Regions from separate parts of the Nesterenkonia maliinae genome, predicted to be linked through region 1. Evidence: riboswitches for the same ligand, from Rfam matches in the RefSeq annotation. Region 1 holds a riboswitch; each other region holds the start of a gene.

Evidence for each region. Region 1 has a riboswitch for S-adenosylmethionine ahead of ACHAA4_RS06270 (flavin reductase family protein). Riboswitches for the same ligand answer to the same signal wherever they lie in the genome.
Region 2: linked by a shared signal. The riboswitch ahead of ACHAA4_RS12800 (nitrite/sulfite reductase) and the one ahead of ACHAA4_RS06270 (flavin reductase family protein) in region 1 are both predicted to bind S-adenosylmethionine.
Region 3: linked by a shared signal. The riboswitch ahead of ACHAA4_RS10445 (O-acetylhomoserine aminocarboxypropyltransferase/cysteine synthase family protein) and the one ahead of ACHAA4_RS06270 (flavin reductase family protein) in region 1 are both predicted to bind S-adenosylmethionine.

The regions. Positions count from the first base shown of each region.
Region 1 is NZ_JBIMEY010000002.1:378,619-386,287, forward strand. Features, by position in the region: gene ACHAA4_RS06250 (O-antigen ligase family protein) at 1-974, shown strand, start outside; gene ACHAA4_RS06255 (CoA-binding protein) at 940-1,476, opposite strand; gene ACHAA4_RS06260 (O-acetylhomoserine aminocarboxypropyltransferase/cysteine synthase family protein) at 1,473-2,771, opposite strand; gene acs (acetate--CoA ligase) at 2,768-4,807, opposite strand; gene ACHAA4_RS06270 (flavin reductase family protein) at 4,848-5,378, opposite strand; SAM riboswitch class I at 5,387-5,473, opposite strand; SAM riboswitch class I at 5,734-5,820, shown strand; gene ACHAA4_RS06275 (acyl-CoA dehydrogenase family protein) at 5,826-7,103, shown strand; gene ACHAA4_RS06280 (LLM class flavin-dependent oxidoreductase) at 7,196-7,669, shown strand, end outside.
Region 2 is NZ_JBIMEY010000007.1:182,119-189,787, forward strand. Features, by position in the region: gene ACHAA4_RS12775 (acetylornithine transaminase) at 1-1,241, shown strand, start outside; gene argF (ornithine carbamoyltransferase) at 1,238-2,212, shown strand; gene ACHAA4_RS12785 (arginine repressor) at 2,214-2,714, shown strand; gene ACHAA4_RS12790 (sirohydrochlorin chelatase) at 2,830-3,642, shown strand; gene ACHAA4_RS12795 (sulfurtransferase) at 3,639-4,481, shown strand; SAM riboswitch class I at 4,550-4,647, shown strand; gene ACHAA4_RS12800 (nitrite/sulfite reductase) at 4,652-6,424, shown strand; gene ACHAA4_RS12805 (phosphoadenylyl-sulfate reductase) at 6,421-7,197, shown strand; gene cysD (sulfate adenylyltransferase subunit CysD) at 7,315-7,669, shown strand, end outside.
Region 3 is NZ_JBIMEY010000005.1:81,206-88,874, forward strand. Features, by position in the region: gene ACHAA4_RS10425 (FAD-binding oxidoreductase) at 1-923, opposite strand, end outside; gene ACHAA4_RS10430 (hypothetical protein) at 1,005-1,295, opposite strand; gene ACHAA4_RS10435 (hypothetical protein) at 1,380-1,742, opposite strand; gene ACHAA4_RS10440 (hypothetical protein) at 1,851-2,057, opposite strand; SAM riboswitch class IV at 2,225-2,359, shown strand; gene ACHAA4_RS10445 (O-acetylhomoserine aminocarboxypropyltransferase/cysteine synthase family protein) at 2,492-3,928, shown strand; gene metX (homoserine O-acetyltransferase MetX) at 3,944-5,074, shown strand; gene ACHAA4_RS10455 (acetamidase/formamidase family protein) at 5,217-6,356, shown strand; gene ACHAA4_RS10460 (amidase family protein) at 6,356-7,669, shown strand, end outside.

The DNA of each region.
Region 1 (7,669 bases):
AGTACTCGCTGAACCAGATCGCTCGGATGTTTCTGAACGTGCTGACGGTGCTGGTTCTGGCCGGCATGGCATTTGCCCTCATCGGGCTTGAGCAGGTCATGGACTTCGACCCGCATGCTCGTTCCAACCTTCTCGGCGGGGAGAAGATCCGCGGGTTCTTCCAGCACAACATCATGGCCGGCTTCTACGCGGCCACCGGCGCCGTCCTGGCGATGACGCTGCTGCGCGGCCTCCGCCGGGTGCTGGTGCTCGCCGCCTTCATCGTCTTCGTCGTCTGGGCCGGATCGGCCACGGGTCTGCTGCTGGCCGGTGCCGCGGTGATCATCGTCCCGCTTGCCCAGCTGCTGGTGCCGCGCATCCCGCTGGGCGGGCTGCTCGCCGTCCTGGTGCCGCTGGGTGCCGCGGCGGGGGCTGTGCTGAACCAGGTCTGGGTGCCGCTGCTTGAAGCCATCGGGCGTGACCCGACCTTGACCGGGCGCACCGTGCTCTGGGAGTGGGGCGTGCGAGCCATCGTGGAGCGCCCGGTTCTCGGCTGGGGCTTCACCGGATACTTCAACTCACCCCAGGGCGCCATACCCAGCCTGTATGTGCCGGAGTTCGACGACTACGTGATCGCGCACTTCCACAACTCCTATATCCAGACCGCCGTCGACCTGGGCCTCCTGGGGCTGCTGGTGCTGATCCTGGTGCTCGGCTTCACGACCGGGGCCGCGTATCTCTACGCCCGCACCACCGATACCCGCACCGGTGTGGGACTGCTGATGGTGATGGTGATCTTCCTGATCGCCTCGCCCACCGAGTTTCTCTTCATCAACTACAACCACTTCGGCAGCTTCGCGCTGTTCACCCTGTTCTTCGGGCTGTTTCAGCACCGACGGATGAGGGCGCGGCCCCAGGAGATCGAGTCTCCCGGCGCCGCGCCCTCGAAGTCGGTCTCACTCAGCGGTCGAGGATCTGCCGTTTCGCAGAAATGACCCCGGTGTTGAAGCCGGCCAGGTGAAGGTTGCCGTGGAAGCGGCCGTGCTCGATCTTGATGCACCGGTTCTGCACCGCATTGAGCCCGGCGTCCTGGGCCACCTGCATGGCCTCGTCGGAATGGATCCCGAGCTGCGCCCAGATGGTCTTCGCGCCGATCTCGGCAGCCTCCTGGGCGATCCCCGGGACGTCGTCGGGGCGGCGGAAGATGTCCACGATGTCAGGGACCTCGGGCAGGTCCTTGAGCGAGGCGTAGACCGGCTGGCCCAGCACCTCCTTGAGCCGCGGATTCACGAAGTACACGGTGTAGCTCGAGGAGCTCAGCAGGTAGGTCGCCACGAAGTAGCTGGCGCGCGCGGGCTTGTCCGACATGCCCACGATCGCCACCGACTTGGCGCTGCGCAGCAGCTGCAGCCGGCGAGAGGGCGACGGCGCCTCCCAGCGGCCATGGGGACGTTCGGCCGTGGCCACGTCGTCGTGCTTCAACGTCTGCTCGCTCATGCCTTGTCTCCTTCGACTGCGGTGCTCAGTGCCTGGTCCAGATCCCAGATGATGTCGTCGACGTCTTCGATGCCGACCGAGATGCGTATCAGGTCCTCGGGGATTCCGGCCGCGGCCATCTGCTCCGGGGAGAGCTGCTGGTGGGTGGTCGATCCTGGGTGCAGGATCAAGGTGCGCACGTCTCCCACATTAGCCAGGTGGCTGGCCAGCTGCAGGGATTCGATGAAACGGGCGCCGGTGGCCCGGCCGCCGCGGATGCCGAAGCTGAACACCGAGCCCACGCCCTTGGGCAGCATCTCCTTGGCCCGGTCATGATCGGCGTGGGAGGGAAGTCCGGCGTAGTTGACGTAGTCCACCCGGTCATCGGCCTCGAGCCATTCGGCGACCTTCTGGGCGTTGGCGACGTGCTCGTCGATCCGCTGCGGGAGGGTCTCGATGCCTTGGATCAGGTTGAACGCGGCCTGCGGGCCCAAGGAAGGTCCGATGTCGCGCAGCTGCTCGGCGCGCAGCTTGGTCAGGAACCCGTACTCGCCGAAGTTGCCCCACCAGGAGAGTCCGCCATAGGAGGCCACCGGCTCGGTCATCGCAGGGAAGTTCCCGTTGTCCCAGGGGAACTCGCCGGACTCCACGATCACGCCGCCCAGGGTGGTGCCGTGACCACCCATGAACTTGGTCACCGAGTGGATCACGATGTCCGCGCCGTGTTCGAAGGGCCGGATCAGGTACGGGGTGGTCAGGGTGGAGTCCACCACGAGCGGTACGCCGTGCTTATGCGCGACTTCGGAGAGTCCGCGCAGGTCAGCGATGTCCGAGCTGGGGTTCGCGACGACCTCGGTGTAGAGGACCTTGGTGTTCTCCTGCATCGCGGCCTCGTAGTCCGCCGGCTCCAGCGAGTCCACGAAGGTGGTCTCGATCCCGAAGCGGCGCAGCGTGACGTCGAGCTGGGTGATCGTGCCGCCGTAGAGCTTCGAGCTGGCCACGATGTGGTCTCCGGACCCGCACAGCGCGGCGAAGACCAGGAATTCGGCGCTCATCCCGGAGGCGGTGGCCACCGCTCCGATGCCGCCCTCCAGCGAGGCCACGCGCTCTTCCAGCGCCGAGACCGTGGGGTTGCCGATCCTGGAGTAGATGTTCCCGTACTTCTGCAGCGCGAACAGGTTCGCGGCGTCATCGGTGTCCTTGAACACGAAGGAGGTCGACTGGTGGATGGGCACAGCACGCGATCCGTAGACGGCATCGGGGACGGCCCCGGCGTGCAGGGCGCGGGTGCGGAAGCCGAACTGGCGATCGCTCATGTAGCTACCTCTTCTCTTCTCGGCGCGGTCCCGCGCCGTTGGCAGATCTCTTCGATCTTCGGTACACAGGGTTCATTCTGCAGGCTGGTGGTGTCTCCCAGGGTCTCCCCGTCATGGAGCTGGGTCAGCAGTCGGCGCATGATCTTTCCGGAGCGGGTCTTGGGCACCTCCGGCACGGGGATCACCGTGCGCGGCTTCGCCACCGGACCGATCACCTCGCCGACATGGCTGCGCAGGGCGCCGAGCAGCTCATCCTCGGCCGCGCTGCCCGTCCCGCCGGCGGCGTCGAGACGCTCGCGGGCGGCGGTGGTCAGCACGGTGAAGGCGACGGCGGCGTGCCCGGTCATCGGATCGAACACCGGGCAGACCCCGGCCTCGACCACATCCGGATGGGAGATCAGCGCGGATTCGATCTCGATGGTGGAGAGCCGGTGTCCGGAGATGTTGATGACGTCATCGATCCGGCCCAGGATCCAGATGTCCCCGTCCTGATCCTTCCGCGCCCCGTCTCCGGCGAGGAACCAGCCCTGATCGGCGTACTTCTCCCAATAGGAGGTGAAGTAGCGTTCCGGATCGCCCCACACCGTCCTGGCCATCGAAGGCCCGGTGTGGGTGAGCACGATGTTGCCCTGCGTGCCCGCGGTCGCGGGCTGGCCGACCTCGTCGACGACGGCGGCGCCCCAGCCCGGCAGCTCGCGGGTCGCGGCCCCGGGCTTGAGCGAAGCATCCTCGGGCCGCGGGGAGAGCACCGTGGACCCGGATTCGGACTGCCACCAGGTGTCCACCATGGGAAGGGCCGGCTGGCCGGCGTCGTCGATGGTGTCACGGCCGATCTCACGGCGGATCCAGTGCCACGCCTCGGGGTTGACCGCCTCGCCCACGGTGCCCGCGAGCCGGATCGAGGAGAGGTCGTACTGCGCCGGCACGCCCTCGGGGAACCAGCCCATCAGCGAGCGGACCAGTGTGGGGGCGGTGTAGTAGGTGGTGACGCGATGGCGCTCGATGATCTCGAAGTGGCGGCCCTCATGCGGGGTGTTCGGGGTGCCCTCGAAGATCACCTGGGTGGCGCCCGCCGCCAGCGGACCGTAGATCTCGTAGGTGTGCGCGGTGACCCAGGCCAGGTCCGCGGTGCACCAGTGGACGTCCTCGGGGCGTCGAGCCGGGTCAGGGTGGGCGAAGAGTCGCAGGTAGGTGTAGAGCGCTCCGGTGAGGTACCCGCCGGTGGTGTGCACCAGGCCCTTGGGCTTGCCGGTGGTCCCGGAGGTGTACATGATGAACAGCTCGGTCTCGGCGTCGAAGAACTCCGGGGTGTGCTCGGTGGAGGCGGTCTCCACCACCTCGTGCCACCAGAGGTCTCGTCCTGGTGTCCATTCCACGACCGAATCGGTGCGGTTGATGACCAGGACGTGTTCGAGGTTGCCGCCATGTTCGGCGGTGGCCCCGGCGACGGCGGCATCAGCGTTGGCCTTAACCGGCACGGCCTTGCCACGGCGGAACTGTCCGTCGGTGGTGACCAGCAGCTTCGCCCCGGTGTCCTCGACGCGGAACTTCAGCGCCTCGGCGGAGAAACCGCCGAAGACCAGGGAATGCACCGCGCCGATCCTGGCGCAGGCCAGGGTGACCACGATGGTCTCGACGAGCACCGGGAGGTAGATCACCACACGGTCCCCGCGGGTGATGCCCATCGCGGTCAGCGCGTTCGCCGCCTGGTTGACCCGGCGTCCGAGCTCGGCATAGCTGACGTCCTCGCGGTCTCCGGGCTCGCCCTCGAAGTGCAGCGCGATCTTCTCCCCGCGTCCGGCGGCGACGTGCCGGTCCACGCAGTTCACCGCGGCATTCAGCGTCCCGCCCTCGTACCAGCCGATCGTCGGGCCGCGCCGGGTCACCGGGTTCGGCGGCGTCCAGGAACGGGTGGTCTCCCAGGGGGTCTCCCAGTCCAGGAGAGTCGCCGCGGCGGACCAGAACGCCAGGCGCTGGTCCTCATCCTGCGGGTCCGTCCACTGGTGGACGTCCGCGCCGAGCGGGTCTGCGGGCACGGTGAAGCGGGTGTGGGTGGTCAAGAAAGGGTCCTTCGAGTCAGCTCAGGGTGGTCAGGGTCTTGAACTCGTGCTGGTGGAAGACCAGTCCAGGGGCCCCCTCGGTGAAGCCGAGGTCCAGGATCTCGAGCACGATGATGTCGTGGTCTCCGGCGCGGACCCGGTCATAGATCCGGGTGCGCAGCCACATCGGGACCCCGTCGAGCAGCAGCGCCGAGCCATGGAGCTGGTAGTCCACCCCGGTGAAGCGGTTGGCCCGATCCTTGGACGCGATCTGTCGGCACAGCCCGTTCTGGTCGCGGCCGAGCACCGAGATGCCCAGGTCGCCTCCGCTGTGCTCGAGCTTCGGCCAGGTGGAGGAGTTGTGCTGGACCGCCAGGGTGACCAGGGGCGGCTCCAGCGAGACGCCCACGGTGAAGGTGGACGCGATGATCGCCTCGGGGGTCCCGTCGACCTCCGCGCCGACGGCGACGACGCCCTGCGGGAACTGGGCCAGGGCATGGCGCAGCGCAAAGGGATCCACGCGGGATGCGTCAGCGGGGTTCTCGAGGGTGCGAGCAGGAACAGACATGCAGATCAACTCCATCGGTCCTGGCGTTAGCACCCGGCGTGTCCGGGTTGCTGCGGCGTCTCTGAGCCAGATCTCTCAGCCGCTCGGGATGGTTACGGTTCAACGCTACGCGTGGTCCCGTTCCCCAGCAAGAATTGTTCGCACTGTGAGACGCCGCATGACATTCCAGGGACGGGTCGGCGCCCCGTTCGCCCACGATTCGTCCGATGAACAAACTAGGACTCCTTGAAGATCCACCGCATCGGCGTTCATGAATATCGATCGTCAAGTGGGCGCCGAGGCGCAGCTGAGTTCAGACATGCGGCGTCATCTGAACTTGACGGATGAGCCCCAAGACCCTCTATATTTAGCGTCATCACCATCCAGAGCGACTGAGGGATCTGGCCCGAAGACGTCGCAGCAACCCGGACATGCCGGGTGCTACCGCCAGAATCGATGGAGGAAAGAATGAACATTCAACTGCCTGTGCCTCAGATTCTGCGTGACGCCGTCGAGCGTGTCGGTCTCTCCGCGCTCGACCGGGAGCGCAGCCGTGAGCTGGCCCGCGAGGAGGTCAAGGACCTCGTCGCCGCCGGCATCGGGCGGCTCCGCGTGCCCGAGCTGGCGGGTGGCTTCGGCCTGGACTGGGTGCAGACCACCCAGGTCCTCCTGGAGCTCGCCGCCCAGGACAGCAACATTCCGCAGGTGCTGCGCGGTCACTTCGCGGTCCAGGAGGATCTGCTGTGGCGCGCAGGTACCGAGGCTGACTCTGAGTCCGACCCCGCGCCGCTCGTGCAGCGCTGGCTCGCGCGGCTGACGGCCGGGGAGCTGGTCGGCAACGCGTGGACCGAGCCGGGCAAGGGGGGCTTCCACCAGTCCGGCACGGTGGTCACCGAGACCGATGCCGGGCACGTGGTCAATGGGGTGAAGTACTACACCACAGGGGCGATCTTCGCGGACTGGCTCGACGTCACCGCCCGGGACGCCGCAGGTCGAGAGCTCGCGGTGCTGGTGCGCCGGGACCAGCCCGGTGTGGAGATCGACGACGACTGGGACGGCTTCGGCCAGCGCACCACCGGCTCCGGCACGGCGCGGCTCACCGATGCCGTGGTGGAGGAGGCCGAGCTGCGCGGGCTGACCGATCGGTTCCCCTACCAGACCGCGCTCTACCAGCACTTCCTGCTGATCGTGCTCGCCGGCGTCGCCGAGGCCGCGGCCCGGGACGCCGCGGCGCTGCTGCATGAGCGCTCGCGGACCTTCTCCCACGCCAACACCCGCACTCCGCGCACGGATCCGCAGCTGCTCCAGGCCGTCGGGGAGGTGGATGCGGTCGCGGCGCTGGCCCGGGCGCAGGTGCTCGCCACCGCCGCGAGCCTGGATGCCGCCTTCGCGGCGCGGACCAGCGCCCAGGACGCGCAGATCGCCGCCGCCAATGCCGTGGAGCTCGCCACGGGCCGCGCCCAGGTGGCGCTGCACCGTCCCGTGCTGGAGGCGGTCACCCGGATCTTCGATGTCCTGGGTGCCTCCGGGGTGAGCCAGTCCCGCGGCCTGGACCGGCATTGGCGCAACGCCCGCACCGTCACCAGTCACAACCCCTGGGTCTATAAGGCCCGGATCGCGGGGGACCACCGGGTCAACGGCTCCGAGCCGGTCCGACTGTGGAGCGTCGGCGAGCCGACGCTGAACGATGAACCTGCCCCGGCCAGCCCGCCAGACGCCACGGTCAGCGCCGCACCGAGCGCCTGAACCTCACCTGCACCTGCCTCCCGTCCGCCGGGGCCCGATTTTCGGTGAACGCCGATATCTGTCAGTGATCCGAACCCCAAGGAGAACCACGAATGACCTTCCCGACCACCGAGTCCGGCAAGCGCGAGATCCTCTTCAACGCCTTCGACATGAACTGCGTGGTGCATCAGTCCCCGGGACTGTGGCGGCACCCGGATGATCGTGCGCGGGAGTACAACACGATCGGCTACTGGACCGAGGTGGCGCAGATCCTCGAGCGCGGGCTCTTCGACGGCCTCTTCATCGCCGACGTGCTGGGCCCCTACGACGTCTTCGGCTCGAACCCGGAGGCCGCGCTGCGCTCCGGGGCGCAGATCCCGCTGCAGGACCCGTTCCTGCTGGTCTCGGCGATGGCCGCGGTCACCAAGCACCTCGGCTTCGGCATCACCGCGGGCACCGCCTACGAGCACCCCTACCCGTTCTCCCGGCGGCTGGGCACCCTGGATCACCTGACCGGTGGACGCGTGGGGTGGAACGTGGTCACCGGGTACCTGCCCTCTGCGGCGCAGAACATGGGCCAGGACGAC
Region 2 (7,669 bases), on a different contig from region 1:
AATCGCTGCTCGGCGTCTTCGGCACCCCGCAGCGGGTGCTGGTCCGCGGCTCCGGCGCCACCGTCTGGGACGCCGACGGTCGTGAGTACCTCGACCTGCTCGGCGGCATCGCGGTCAATGCCCTGGGCCACGCCCACCCGCTGATCACCAGCGTGGTCTCCTCCCAGCTGAGCACACTGGGGCACATCTCGAACTTCTTCACGAGCCCCACCCAGATCGCGCTGGCCGAGAAGCTGCTGCACCTCGCCCAGGCCCCCGCCGGCTCCAAGGCCTTCTTCACCAACTCCGGCACCGAGGCCAATGAGGCCGCGTTCAAGCTCGCCCGCCGCCACGGCGGAACAGACCGACCACGGATCATCGCGCTCGAGCACGGCTTCCACGGACGCACCATGGGCGCGCTGTCGATGACGCATAAGCCCAGCTATCGCGAACCCTTCGAGCCGCTGCCCGGCGGCGTCGAATGGGTGCCCGCCGGCGACGCCGAGGCGCTGCGTGCTGCGGTCGATGAGACCGTGGCAGCCGTGATCATCGAACCCGTCCAGGGCGAGGCCGGGGTCCACGGCCACCCCCACGGCTACCTCGAGGCGGCGCGCGAGATCACCCGCGAGGCCGGGGCGCTGCTGATCTTCGACGAGGTTCAGTCCGGCATCGGCCGCACCGGATCCTGGTTCGCCTCTGCCCCGGATGTCCCAGGGGAGGATTCTGCCCCAGGCGCCTCCGGCGCGGGTCCGGTACCGGTGCTCCCCGACGCGATGACCCTGGCCAAGGGACTCGGCGGCGGATTCCCGATCGGAGCGATGCTGACCTTCGGCGAGCACGCCAGCTCGCTGCTGAACCCCGGCCAGCACGGCACCACCTTCGGCGGCAATCCCGCCGCCACGGCAGCCGCCCTGGCCACCCTGCACGTCATCGAGTCCACGGACCTGCTCCGTCAGGTCCGGGAGGTCAGCGCCTACGCGGCCAGCAGGCTTGCCGCCCTGGACTTCGTCACCGAGGTCCGCGCCCACGGCCTGCTGATCGGCTTCGACGTCACCGGTGCGCCCGCCGATGCCGAGGAAGCTGCCGGGGCCGGCGCGGCGCTCGCGCCCGCCATGGTCACCGCCGCGCTGGAGGCCGGCTTCATCATCAACGCCACGGGGCCCAGCACGTTGCGCCTGGCTCCGCCGCTGATCATCAGCGTGGAGCAGATCCAGCAGTTCATCGACGCCCTTCCCGAGATCCACCGCAGGAGCACCTCATGACCGTCCGTCACTTCCTCACCGACCTCGACCTCAGTCCCGCCGAGCTCGATCAGGTGCTCACCCTCGCCGCGCAGATGAAGGCCGACCCGTATGCGATCAAGGCCTTGGCCGGCCCGCAGACGGCCGCGGTGTTCTTCGACAAGACCTCCACCCGGACCCGATTCTCCTTCGCCGCCGGAATCTCCGCCCTCGGCGGCTCCCCGCTGGTGGTCAACCCCGGCGAGTCCCAGCTCGGCCACAAGGAGACCATCGCGGACACCGCACGGGTGCTCGACCGCATGGTCAGCCTGATCATCTGGCGCACCTACGCCCACTCGGGGCTGGACGAGATGGCCCAGCACAGCGCCGTCCCTGTCATCAACGCGCTCTCCGACGACTATCACCCGTGCCAGCTGCTGGCGGATCTGCTGACCCTGCGCGAACACCTCGGTTCCACCGCGGGCCGCTCACTGGCCTACCTGGGGGACGCGGCGAACAACATGGCGAACTCCTATCTGCTCGCCGGGGTAAACGCCGGCATGGACGTGCGCATCGCCGGTCCCGCCGGCTACCTGCCCGAGCCGCACATCATCGACGCCGCCCAGGCCCGCGCCGAGCAGACCGGAGCCAAGGTGCTGATCACCTCGGATCCGGTCCAGGCCCTGACCGGCGCCGACGCGGTGGCCACCGACACCTGGGTCTCGATGGGGCAGGAGGAGGAGAAGCAGCAGCGGATGCAGCTCTTCGGGGACTACCGGGTCGACGCGGCCGCCATGGCACATGCCGCACCGGGCGCCGTCGTCCTGCACTGCCTGCCTGCCTACCGCGGAGTGGAGATCAGCGCCGAGGTCATCGATGGTCCGCAGTCGGTGGTCTGGGACGAGGCGGAGAACCGGCTGCACGCGCAGAAGGCGCTGATGGCCTGGCTGCTGGTGCACTCCGGGCTGGCCGATGCCCAGACCGTGGAGCTGGTCCGCGCGGCGGAGCGCTGAGATGGCTCCCACCACCAAGACCGCCCGGCACGCGAAGATCCGCGAGCTGATCTCGCGCTCCCAGGTCCGCTCCCAGGCCGAGCTGGCCGAACGCCTCGCCGACGCCGGCGTCACCGTCACCCAGGGGACGCTCTCCCGGGATCTGGTGGAGATCGGCGCCGCTCGTGTGCGCGGGACGCAGGGTGCGCTGATCTACGCGGTGCCCTCCGACGGACACGACCGTGAGCTGCAGGCCGATCAGACCGACGCGACTACGACGGCGCGACTGATCGCGCTGTGCAAGGACCTGCTGGTCTCCGCCGAGCCCAGCGCGAACCTGGTCATCCTGCGCACACCTCCAGGGGCGGCACAGTTCCTCGCCAGCGCGGTGGACCACGCCGGGCTCCCGGAGATCCTGGGCTGCATCGCCGGAGACGACACGATCATGGTGGTCACCACCGAGGCCGACGAGGGAGCCGCAGTGGCGCAGCGCTTCACCGGATTCGCCGAGGGCCGGGGCTAGCCGCCCCGCCGCTCTCACCGCTCTCGCTGCGCGCCGACCGGCACTCTAGGAAACAAACGTTCATATCAATGTTCATATTGATGCATCTTCTTGGGCCGACCACTACTGTGCACCTATGCGAACACAGACAGCAGCGCTCGTAGGCATATCGCACGGCACCTCCTCGAAGCGCGGCCAGGCGGTGATGCGTCAGCTCATCGACGACGTCGCCCACCGGCTCCACGCCCCAGCGTCACCCGAGACTGCGCCCAAGATCCCACCGGCGACCCGGCCCACCGTGCGGCTCGGCCACGTCGACGTGCAGCAGCCCGATGTCGACACCACCCTGGACAGCCTTCCTGCGGGCATGGGGGCGACCATCGTGCCGCTGCTGCTCTCCACCGGGTTCCACGTCAACGTGGATCTGCGCGAGGCGATGCAGAACCTCACCCGACCGGCCGCGCTGTGCCGCGCGCTCGGACCCGACGATCGACTCACCGAGTTGCTCGCCCACCGACTGGGGGAGATCGGCGCCGATCCCGACCGGGACATCATCATCCTCGGCGCGGCAGGCTCTTCGGACGCCTCCGCGGTCCGCGACTGTGAAGCCGCCGCCGCGATGCTCGCCCACCACCTCGGAGTCACGGTCCACGAGTCCTACCTCTCCTTCGCGCAGCCCAGCGTCGCCGCGGCCGTGGCCCAGGCCCGCGCAGAGCATCCCAGGCAGCGCGTGGTGGTGGCGAGCTACCTGCTGGCCCCGGGGTACTTCCAGACCCTGCTCGAATCGACCGGCGCCGACCTGACCACCGAGCCGCTGCTGGCTCCCGGTCGGCCGACGGCTCCGGCTCAGCTGGTCGACCTCGTGCTGGACCGGTATCTCCAGGCCGTCCCCGTGCCGACCTCCGCGTCCGTGCCAACCTCCGTGGCCGAGCTGCAGGGGGCGCCATGACCGGCGCGCCCGCCTCGCGGGAGGTCAGCATCACCGTGGAGGAGCTCCGTGCCCTCCAGCGCACCGGTGCGCCGCTGACCCTGCTCGACGTTCGATGGCGTCAAGACCGCCCGGAGGGCCTTCCCGAATACCTGGCCGGGCACATCCCGGGGGCCGTGTTCGTCGACCTGGAGTACGAGCTCAGCGCCCCGGACCGGCGCGCAGCAGAGGGCCCGCATCCGCTTCCCGACCTTGCCGCGTTTCAGGAGTCGGTGCGCCGCTGGGGCATCGGACCCCAGGACACCGTGGTGGTCTATGACGACGTGAAGAACTTCTCGTCGGCGCGCGCCTGGTGGCTGCTGCGTCATGCGGGCCTGACCGATGTGCGGGTGCTCGACGGCTCGCTGCGCGCCTGGGCCCAGGCCGGGCATGCACTCGCCGAGGGCTTCGAGCTGCCCGAGGCCACGGAGACGGCGATCAGGTTCGGGGGGATGAAGACCGCCGACCTGGATCAGATCGCGGCCCTCGAACCCGAGGCGCAGCTGACCGACGCCCGCTCCGTCCAGCGCTTCGCCGGTGACGGCCACATCCCGGGGGCGCTGAACGCCCCGGTCTCAGGGAACGTCGACAACCGGGGGCGGCTCCTTCCGGCTGCCCAGCTGCGGCAGCGCTACCTGGAGCTCGGGGTCGAGCCCGGAAGCCCCGTCTACTGTTACTGCGCCTCCGGAGTTCACTCCACGCATGCGGTGCTCGCGCTCAGCGCGGCAGGCTTCGACCCGGTGCTCTTCCCCGGAGGGTTCGGCCAGTGGGTCCATGATGGGGATCATGCGATCCACAGTGCATCGCAACGTGAACTTTAATGACACACATAATTGATAAGTTCAGCATTGTATTTTAGTGTGGACCTATCGCACCGCACGAGGGCGACCAACCATCCAGAGCGGCTGAGAGACCTGGCTCAACGACGCCGCAGCAACCCGGAACTTACATGCACACGCCGGGTGCTCACGCCGGGAACGATGGAGGCATTTTGTCGACCGATACAGCTACCACGTCCACCGCCAGTAGGCGGCCCGACCGTTCATCCCCACGACCCAACGGCCAGTGGAAGATCGACGGCAAGGACCCGCTGAACCACAACGAGGAGCTCAAGCAGGCCGATGACGGCCTGAACGTCCGCGAGCGGATCGAACAGGTCTACTCCAAGGAGGGCTTCGACTCGATCCACTCTGATGATCTGCGCGGCCGCTTCCGCTGGTGGGGCCTCTACACCCAGCGACGCCCCGGCGTCCCGGCCGGTGCGCACAACTCGCTGCCCCCGGAGGAGGTCGACGACAAGTACTTCATGCTCCGGGTCCGGATCGACGGCGGCGCACTGACCACCGAGCAGCTGCGCGTGGTCGGTCAGATCGCCGTGGACTTCGCCCGCAACACCGCGGATCTGACCGACCGGCAGAACATCCAGCTGCACTGGGTGCGGGTCGAGGACGTCCCGGAGATCTGGCGCCGTCTCGAATCCGTGGACCTGGGCACCACGGAGGCCTGCGGAGACGTTCCGCGGGTGATCTTGGGTTCTCCCGTGGCCGGCATCTGCGCGGAGGAGATCATCGACCCCACGCCGGTGATCGCTGAGATCGCCCTCCGCTACATCGGGGACTCCACGCTCTCGAACCTCCCGCGCAAGTACAAGACCGCGATCACCGGACACCCCAGCCAGGACGTGGTCCATGAGATCAACGACTTCGGCCTGGTGGGCGTCGTCCACCCCGAACACGGCCCGGGCTACGACGTCTGGGTCGGCGGGGGACTCTCCACCAACCCCAGGCTGGCCGAACGCCTCGGGGTCTTCACCACCGAGGACGAGGCGCCGGATGTGTGGCACGCGGTGACCCAGGTCTTCCGCGACTACGGCTACCGGCGGCTGCGGCAGAAGGCGAGACTGAAGTTCCTGCTCAACGACTGGGGACCGGAGAAGTTCCGGCAGGTCGTCGAGGACGAGTACCTGGGCCACAGGCTCCGGGACGGGCTGCCTGCTCCCGCGCCGAGCCGACCGGGGGACCACGTGGGCGTCCACCGGCAGAAGGACGGTCGCTACTACATCGGCGCCGCTCCCGTCGTCGGCCGGGTCAACGGGGAGCTGCTGGTGAAGCTGGCCGAGCTGCTGGAGGCCAACGGGTCCCTCCGGCTGCGCACCACCCCGCACCAGAAGCTCGTGGTGCTCGACGTGCCCGAGCAGAACCTGGCCACGGTCAAGGCCGGGCTGAGCGACCTGGGACTCGACCCCGATCCCACGGTCTTCCGCCGATCCACGATGGCCTGCACCGGCATCGAGTTCTGCAAGCTGGCGATCGTGGAGACCAAGACCACCGCCCAGAAGACGATCTCCGCGCTGGAGATCCGGCTCGCGGACGTGGCCGACCAGCTTCCCGAGCGGCTCACCCTGCACATCAACGGATGCCCGAACTCCTGCGCCCGCATCCAGACCGCCGACATCGGGCTGAAGGGACAGCTGCTGCCCGACCCCGACGGCGAGAAGACACCGGGTTTCCAGGTCCACCTCGGCGGTGGGCTGGCCTCCTCCGATCGGGAGGATCCCGGGCTCGGACGGACGGTCCGCGGCCTGAAGGTCACCGTGGAGGGGCTGGTCGACTACACCGAGGCGCTGATCCGTCGCTACCTGCGCACCCGGGACAGCTCCAATGAGACCTTCGCAGCCTGGGCCCACCGGGTGGACGAGGACCATCTGCAGCTGGAGGAACCAGAGCCGCAGCTCGAGGAACCCCGGAAAGAGGCCATCTCATGACGGAGTCGACGCCGAGCACCAGCATCACCAGCACCGACCCCACATCCAGCACCGACCTCACATCCAGGACTGACGCGGCCCGCGCCCTCGCCACATCCGGGGCGGAGGCGCTGGGCTGGGAGGCCCGCGCCGAGGACGTCATCGCCTGGGTGGCCGAGAACTTCTCCCCGCGTGAGGTCGCGGTGGCCTGCTCCATGCAGGACTCGGTCCTGCCGGCCCTGGTCGCCGACCAGCTTCCCAGCGTGGACGTGCTGTTCCTGGAGACCGGATATCACTTCGTGGAGACCATCGCGGCACGCAACGAGGTGGCTCGCGCGCTCGACGTCACGGTCGTCGATGTCCTGCCTCGACTGAGCGTGGCCGAGCAGGACCGGGTCCACGGCAAGGACCTGTTCATTACCGACCCAGCCGCGTGCTGCCGGATGCGCAAGATGGACCCGCTGGACGAGGTGCTCACCGGCTACCGGCTCTGGTTCACCGGTGTCCGTCGCGACGAGGCGCCGACCAGGGTCGACACGCCCCTGGTGACCTGGGACGAGCTGCACGGCCTGATCAAGGTCAACCCGCTGGCCACCTGGAGCTTCGATGACCTGGTGGAGCATTCGCAGCGCAACGGCCTGCCGGTGAACCCGCTGCTCTACAACGGCTACCCCTCGATCGGGTGCAAGCCCTGCACCCTCCCGGTGGCGCCGGGGGAGGATCCTCGCTCGGGCCGCTGGGCCGGATCCGGGAAGGTCGAATGCGGCATCCACACCAACGAGGCGACGGCCTAGCCGCACCCGCCGCGGGGCGCCCCAGCCCTGCAGACGCTCCGTCGACTCCCCGGCGGCGGCGCCGTCGTCAGACCGACCATCCTCTGCTTCGCCTGACCCATACCGAAAGGCCACCCCATGACCAGTGCGCTCTCCACTGAGGCACCGACCGCTCCGCCGGCACCTGCGGGCACCGCGGTGCTGGCACGACTGGAAGCCGAAGCGATCCACATCATCCGTGAGGTCGTGGCGGAGTTCGATCGACCCGCGATGCTCTTCTCCGGCGGCAAGGACTCGGTGGTGATGCTCCACCTCGCGATCAAGGCCTTCGCCCCCGGTCCCGTCCCCTTCCCGGTGGTCCACATCGACACCGGGCACAACTTCCCCGAGGTCCTCGAGTTTCGCGATCGCACCGTGGAGCGTCACGGTCTGCGCCTGGTGATCGGCTCGGTGCAGGAGCTCATCGACACCGGCGCCCTGCAGGAACGCGCCG
Region 3 (7,669 bases), on a different contig from region 1:
GTGGCGCCGAGTCCGCGCAGCACCTCGCGGATGATCTCCGCCTCGATGGCGGCGCCGTGCCCGTCGGTCTGGATCAGCAGCAGCGTGTTGCCGCGTCGGGCAAGGTCGGAGCCCTGGGCCTGGTCCAGGGCGAGCATCGTGTTACGGTCCAGCAGCTCGGTGATCGACGGCTGTACCCGGGCCTTGCCGATCTCCAGCACGCCCTGCGCGGCCGTGGTCAGCTCGTCGAAGAACGCGGCGATGGTCTCGATGTGCTCGCTCAGATGGCGCAGCCGTACGGTGACTCCGACGACGATGCCCAGCGTCCCTTCGGACCCGACGAACAGGCTGGTCAGGTCGTAGCCGGCGACGCCTTTGAAGGTGGCCTGGCCGGTGTGGATCAGGGTTCCGTCGGCGAGCACCACGTCCAGGGCCAGCACCGAGTCGCGGGTCACCCCGTATTTGGCGCAGCGCAGCCCGCCGGCGTTGGTGGCGACGTTTCCGCCGATGGTGGAGATGCGGTAGCTCGCTGGGTCCGGCGCGTACATCAGCCCGTGCTCTGCGGCGGCCGAGTTCAGATCAGCGTTGATCACGCCCGGTTCGACCACGGCGACCTCGTCCTCAGGTCGCATCGCGAGAATCTGGTTCATCCGGGTCAGGTTCAGCACCACGGAGCCCTCGGTGGAGTTGGCCCCACCCGAGACCGACGTTCCCGCGCCCCGGGTGATCAGCGCGAAGCCGTGTTCGGCGGAGAGCCGCACGAGCTTCTGCACGTCCTCGGTCGATTCGGCGAAGACGACGGCGCGCGGCGGGTGTACCTGCCAATGCTCCAGCGGTCCCTTGTCCACCGCGTGGGCGTCGAGCTCGCCCGGGTCGGTGGTCAGGGCATGCGGCGCGAAGGCGCTGCGCAGGGCTGTCAGGACATCGTTGTCGGAGGCGCTCATGGGAGATGAGTCTAGGTCAGGGCGCGCCCCCGCCCCGGGGTGAAAAGTCGTAGCGTTGTGGCGGGTCGTAGAGCTAGAGCGCTACGACGAAGCAGCTACTCTACGATTTTTTGAATCCGGGGTGCGGCCCGTGGCGTGGGTCCGGACCAGCAGGATGGTCAGGATCGAGCCGATGAACGGGGCGAGAACCAGCAGAAAGGCGAATGCGATCTTCGGTGCGAAGTCCAGGCTTCTGTTCCGGACGAGCTCCACAGCGGCCCAGATGACGAGGCTGGCGTAGAGGACCGGTATGGCCCACCACGCGATGTCGATCCAGGAGGAGGTGATCGTGGGGTTCAGTCCGAGGAACGCAGAAAGCGTCGTGTGAAGCATGAAATAGGTGTCCAAGAGATGGGGGTCCACGTTCGCGAAACCACGCTACATCCTCTGGCGCTGAAGGATAAGAGGTCGTCGGTCTCAGGGGCGGGGGGTGGAGGGCGTGACCAGCCATCGCTCGGCATCGTCGTCGCACTCCTCGGGGACGTCGTAGATATCCGGGCCCGGTCCGCCTCCGCCTACCGTGATGTCATCGCCGGCGGAATATTCAACGCCCCGCCACGTGAACTCCGCCCCGTCGGGAGCCTCTTCGAGCTCATGGGCGGGGAAGAGCGCGAGGGTGAGGGCATGCTCGGGAGCAGGCCCCTGGATGTAGTAGCACCCGCGGATCTCTGCGATGCGTCCCTGCAGGCCCATATCGGGCCCGGAAGCGTCCTCGACGACGTAGTTGGGGACGCCCGCCGGGGCGTTCGGGTCCTGGAGGCCGGTGGTGCAACCAATCATGGTTGCTCCGAGGACGGCCCAGGCCGCGGTCGCGCCAGCGAGTCTCCGTGAACCTGCCATGGTCTTACCGTGGCAGAGATCCGTGGGCTTCGGAAGGTCTTTGGCGGATCAGCCCTCAGTGTGGACCTGCCACTGCTGGACGTCCTCATCGCATTGATCGGGGACCCGATAGGTCATCGATCGGGCGGGGCTTCCTCCGAGCCAGATGTCGTCGCCCTCGGCGCAGTCCTCCCCGTTGAGGACGTATCCCTCTCCTGCGGAGGACTCCCCGAGAATGTCGGCCGGGAAGACCGCGACCCCCGGCTCGCCCCCCACGCTCGCAGAAATCGTAGCGCTGTGGGAGATCGTAGGGATAGAGCGCTACGACAAAGCAACAGCTCTACGATTTTTTGCCAGCAGGGAGGGGGGAACATGACGAACTGCGAATCCCACCTGGAGTCAGCACTTGCACGCAAGCATTCCGCCGTGCAGACTTATGCCTAGGTCAAGAGTGCCAGCGCAAAACCCCGGTTTGCTGGCCGGCAACCCTCCAGTTCGCGGTGGGGTGCCCCGGGTGACGACCTGGCTGCGGCAGTCTTCGTAGAAGCTTCATCGACTGACCGTGGCAAGCGCGGGCCACACACCAGTGCGGGCCCTTTCACCCCAGTCCTCAGGACAGGGCCGTACAGGATTCAGCGCCGGCAGCTCTATCACCGGCAGCGACGTTCATATCCGGTCCAGGTCCTGGGCCGCATTGAACGGAGAATCTTTTGAGTAACGAGAACAACTGGCAGTTCGAGACCCAGCAGATCCACGCCGGAGTCGCTCCCGACCCGGTCACCGGAGCACGGGCGCTGCCGATCCAGCAGACCACCTCCTTCGTCTTCCCCGACACCGCCGCCGCCGCGCGTCGCTTCGGCCTCGAAGAGATCGCCCCCGTCTACTCCCGCATCGGCAACCCCACGGTCCAGGCCGTGGAGGACAAGATCGCCGCCCTCGAGGGTGGAGTCGGGGCGCTCGCCGTCGGCTCCGGACAGGCCGCAACCTCGCTGGCGCTGCTGAACATCGCCCACGCCGGCAGCCACATCGTCGCCTCGCCCACGCTCTACGGCGGCACGCAGAACCTCTTCAAGCACACTCTGCCGAAGTTCGGCATCGAGGTCTCCTTCGTGGAGGACCCCGATGACCTGGAGTCTTGGCGCGCCGCCACCCGGGAGAACACGGTGGCCTTCTTCGGCGAAGCGGTGGCGAACCCGCGCGGCGACGTGCTCGACATCGAAGGCGTCGCCTCGGTGGCGCACGAGTTCGGGGCGCCGCTGATCATCGACTCCACGCTGACCACGCCCTACCTGATCCGTCCCTTCGACTTCGGCGCCGACGTCGTCGTGCACTCGGCGACGAAGTTCCTCGGCGGACACGGCACCGCCATCGCCGGGGTGATCGTGGACTCCGGGCGCTTCGACTACTTCGCGCACCCGGAGCGCTTCCCCGGCTTCTCCACCCCCGATGAGAGCTACCACGGGCTGGTCTTCGGCCGGGATCTCGGGCCGGAGGGGATCTTCGGCGTCAACCTCTCCTTCATCCTCAAGGCCCGGGTCCAGCTGCTGCGCGACTTCGGCCCGGCGCTGTCCCCGCACAACGCCTTCGAGATCAACCTGGGCCTGGAGACGCTCTCGCTGCGGATCGAGCGCCACGTCGAGAACGCCCAGAAGGTCGCCGAATACCTCGAGGCCCACCAGGACGTGCGGCGGGTCTACTACTCCGGTCTGCCTTCGAGCCCCTGCTTCGAGCGCGCCCAGAAGTACCTGCCCCGGGGGTCCGGGGCGGTGCTGGCCTTCGAGCTCGCCGGCGGAGCAGCCGACGACGTCGAGGCGCAGGCCCGCGCGGGCCAGGCGTTCGTGGACGCCCTGGAGCTGCACTCGCTGGTGGCCAACGTGGGCGACGTCCGCTCGCTGGTGATCCACCCCGCCTCGACCACGCACAGCCAGCTCAGCCCCGCCGAGCAGCGGGCCGCCGGGGTCAAGCCCGGACTGGTCCGGCTCTCGGTGGGCCTGGAACACATCGACGACATCATCGCCGACCTGGCCCAGGGCTTCGAGAAGGCCGCCCAGGCTGCTGCCGACGCGGCGTCCGAGACAGCCGCAGACGCAGCCTCCGAGGCCGGTGCTGAGAATGTGACGAAGCAAGAAACCGCCGCGGCGGTCTGAGGTTAGGGTGATCAGGTGCTGAATGACTTTGGGAACAGGCCCGCCGGCGCGCTGAAGACCGCTGAGGTCGGCGCGTACACGTTTGAGACCGGCGGCCGGCTGCCCGAAGTCACCCTCGCCTACGAGACCTGGGGCACGCTCAACGAGGACGGCAGCAACGCCATCCTCGTCGCGCATGCTCTCACCGGCGACTCCCACGTCGCCGCGACCGCTGCGGACCCTTCCATCGGATGGTGGGAGGGGCTGCTCGGACCCGGTCGCCCGATCGACACCGAGCGCTGGTTCGTCATCGCCCCGGCCATGGTCGGCGGCTGCTACGGCTCCACCGGACCCGCCTCCCTGGATCCCGAGGGGAAGCCCTACGGCTCCCGATTCCCCTTCGTGACGATTCGCGATTCCGTGCACCTCGAAGCCCGGCTGGCTCAGGCCCTGGGCATTCGGAAGTTCCACACGGTGATCGGCGGATCCATGGGAGGTGCCCGGGCGCTGGAATGGGCCGTCAGCTACCCGGACATGGTCGAAGGCGTCGCCGTCTTCGCCTGCGGGGCGGCCTCCACCGCGGAGCAGATCGCCTTCGGCCAGGCCCAGGTGCTGGCCGTGGAGAACGACCCGGACTTCGCCGGCGGTGACTACTACGGCGGCCCCTCGCCGCAGGCCGGTCTCGGGCTGGCCCGACGGATCGCGCACATCACCTACCGCGCCGAGTATGAGCTGGCGGTGCGCTTCGGCCGCTCCGCGCAGGGTTCCGAAGACCCGTTCGGCTTCTCGGAGCGCCGGCGCGGGCGCTACCAGGTGGAGTCCTACCTGGACCACCAGGCGGAGAAGCTGCTTCAGCGCTTCGATCCGAATGCCTACATCGTCCTTGCCGAGGCGCTGATGAGCCACGATGTCGGCCGAGGACGTGGGGGAGTGGACCAGGCCCTCGCCGGAGTCACCGCGGTGCCGTTCTTGGCCGCCGTGACCACGGACCGGCTCTATTTCCCGGCCCAGTCCCAAGAGATCGCCGACGCGGTCCCCGGGGACCACACGGTGCACATGATCGACTCACCCATCGGGCACGACGGCTTCCTCACCAGCGCGGAGCAGCTCGGCGAGGCCATGCGTGAGACCCTGCGGCTGGACAGCCGCGCGCCGCTGCGCCTCTGACACGGGAGCGGCCCTGACACGGGAGCGGTCCTGACACGGGAGCGGTCCTGAAGCAGCGAGACTCTGAAACAGCGGTTTCTGACGCGTCATTCCGCTGTAACACCTGATCGGGCAGACTTGATCGGGACGAGGAGAGTGATCCATGAGCCTGCCCACCCGCCAGCAGTCCCGCGCCCGTCCCGGCGTGGAGGCCAGCCCCGAGCCCATCCTGCAGCCGGGCGAGCATCTGCCCGAGGGTGCCCGCTACCTTCCCGCCGCTGCGCAGAACATCTTCTGGGGTCGGCTGCCCTGCGCCACCGATGTCCCGGTGCTGCACATCCAGCCCGGTGAGCAGGTCGTCATCGACACGCTCTCCCACGAAGGCATCCTGGAGGACCAGGGCCGCGACCCGGCCGGCTATTTCGGCGGCCACGGGGTCCCCGCTGAGCAGGTGCTCACCGACGCGATCGAACTGGCGGCCAGCGATCACGCCCGGGATCCCCGCGTCGATGGGCCGCATGTGAACACCGGCCCGATCCATGTGGCGGGGGCCCAGCCCGGAGACCTGTTGAAGGTCACCATCGACAAGCTCCAGCGCCGCGTGCCCTATGGCATCATCTCCAACCGACACGGCAAGGGGGCGCTGAACGGCGAGTACCCGCGCGGCGAAGCCAATGTGTCGATCTTCGCCGCCGTGGAGCCCGACGACGAGGGCGTCCCCCGCGGCTGGATGGCCCCGAAGGCCGGCGCTCCGCGGCAGATCAGCTTCGACCTCGCTCCCTTCTTCGGGACCATCGGAGTGGCCGTGGCCGGCGACGTCCGGCCGCACTCGGTGCCCCCCGGCGCCCACGGCGGGAACATCGACATCAAGGTCCTCACCGAAGGGACCTCGCTCTACCTCCCGGTCCAGGTGCCCGGAGCGCTGGCCTTCGTCGGAGATCCGCACTTCGCCCAGGGCGACGGCGAGGTCGCCCTCACCGCCATGGAAGCCTCGCTGCGCGGGCACCTCAGCTTCGACGTCGTTCCGCGGGAGGAGGCGCTGCGTGCCTTCGGCGAGCAGGTCGGCCCGCTCGCGGAGACCACCGATCACCTGATCCCCACAGGCATGGATGAGGACCTCGACATCGCGGTGCGCAACTGCGTGCGCAACGCCATCGTGCTGCTCCAGGCCCGCTGGGGACTCGACGCGGAACACGCCTACGCCTACCTCTCCGCCGCCACCGACTTCAACATCTCCCAGGTGGTCGACATCGTCAAAGGCGTCCACGCGAAGGTCTCCGTCAAAGACTTCGCGGGGCTGTGATGAAGCCGGGGGAGAGGCCATCGGCCACGACGGCTCCGGGAGAGGCGACGGCGCCACCCGCCGAGGCGACCGCAGACCAGGTCGATTCGACCGTGTGGCGGGCCCGGGGTGAGGGCGGCACTCCGCTGGTGCCCCCGACCGGAACCGGACCGCTGGATGGACACACCCTCGCGGTGAAGGATCTCTATGCCGTGGCCGGGCAGCGGATCGGGGCGGGCAACCCCGCCTGGCTTGCCGAGGCTGAGCCTCAGACCACCACCGCGACCGCGGTGACCCGGTTGCTCGACGCCGGCGCGTCGATCACCGGGCTGGCGCAGACCGATGAGTTTGCGCTCTCCCTGGCCGGCACCAATCAGCACTACGGCACGCCGCCCAATCCGGCCGCACCCGCGCGGATCAGCGGCGGATCGAGCTCCGGCTCCGCCGCCGCTGTGGCCCTGGGACAGGCGAGCATCGGACTGGGCACCGACACCGGAGGTTCCATCCGGGTGCCCGCCTCCTATCAGGGCCTCTGGGGTCTGCGCAGCACCCACGGCGCCATCTCCCGCGACGGGCTGCTTCCGCTGGCGCAGAGCTTCGACACCGTCGGCTGGATGACCCGCGACGCGGACACCCTCGCCGCCGTCGCGCAGGTGCTGCTCGCCCAGACCGGCGACCAGACCAGCCTTCAGGCCGGCGAGCGGACCGGCGACGAGGCTGGGGCCCAGCCGGAGGAGCCGGCCCTGGCTCCTGAGCCCGGGCTGAAGCTCATCCCGAGCCTGTTCGAGAAGGTGGAGCCCGAGGTGACCGACGCGGTGCGCGCCGCGATCGCGGCCCAGGTGAGCCCCGCCGTCGAACACTCTCGCGAGAGCCCGGCAATGCAGCTTCACGAGCTCGACGGTGTCTCATCCGGAATGCACGACGCCTGGTTCGAGGCGTTCCGGCTCATCCAGTTCCGGGAGGCCTGGGCGAACCACGGCGACTGGATCGCCCACCACTGGGAGGCGATGGCGGCCGACGTCGGCGCCAGGTTCCGCATGGCCAGCGAGGTCACCTCCGAGCAGGAGATGCAGGCCAGGGCGCTGGCGGCGGGAGCCCGCCGGATCATCCGCGGATGGGTGGGGGACGGGATCCTCGCGGTGCCCTCCGCAGCCGGGCCCGCCCCGCTGCGCGAGGCCGCAGCCCTCGGCGGCTCCGTCATCGAGGAACATCGCCGCGGCACCATGCTGCTGACCTGCCTGGCCGGCCTGGCCGGGCTTCCCGCGGTCAATGTCCCGCTGCGCACCCGCGAGGGGCTGCCCACGGGCGTCTGCCTGATCGGCCCGGCCGTCAGC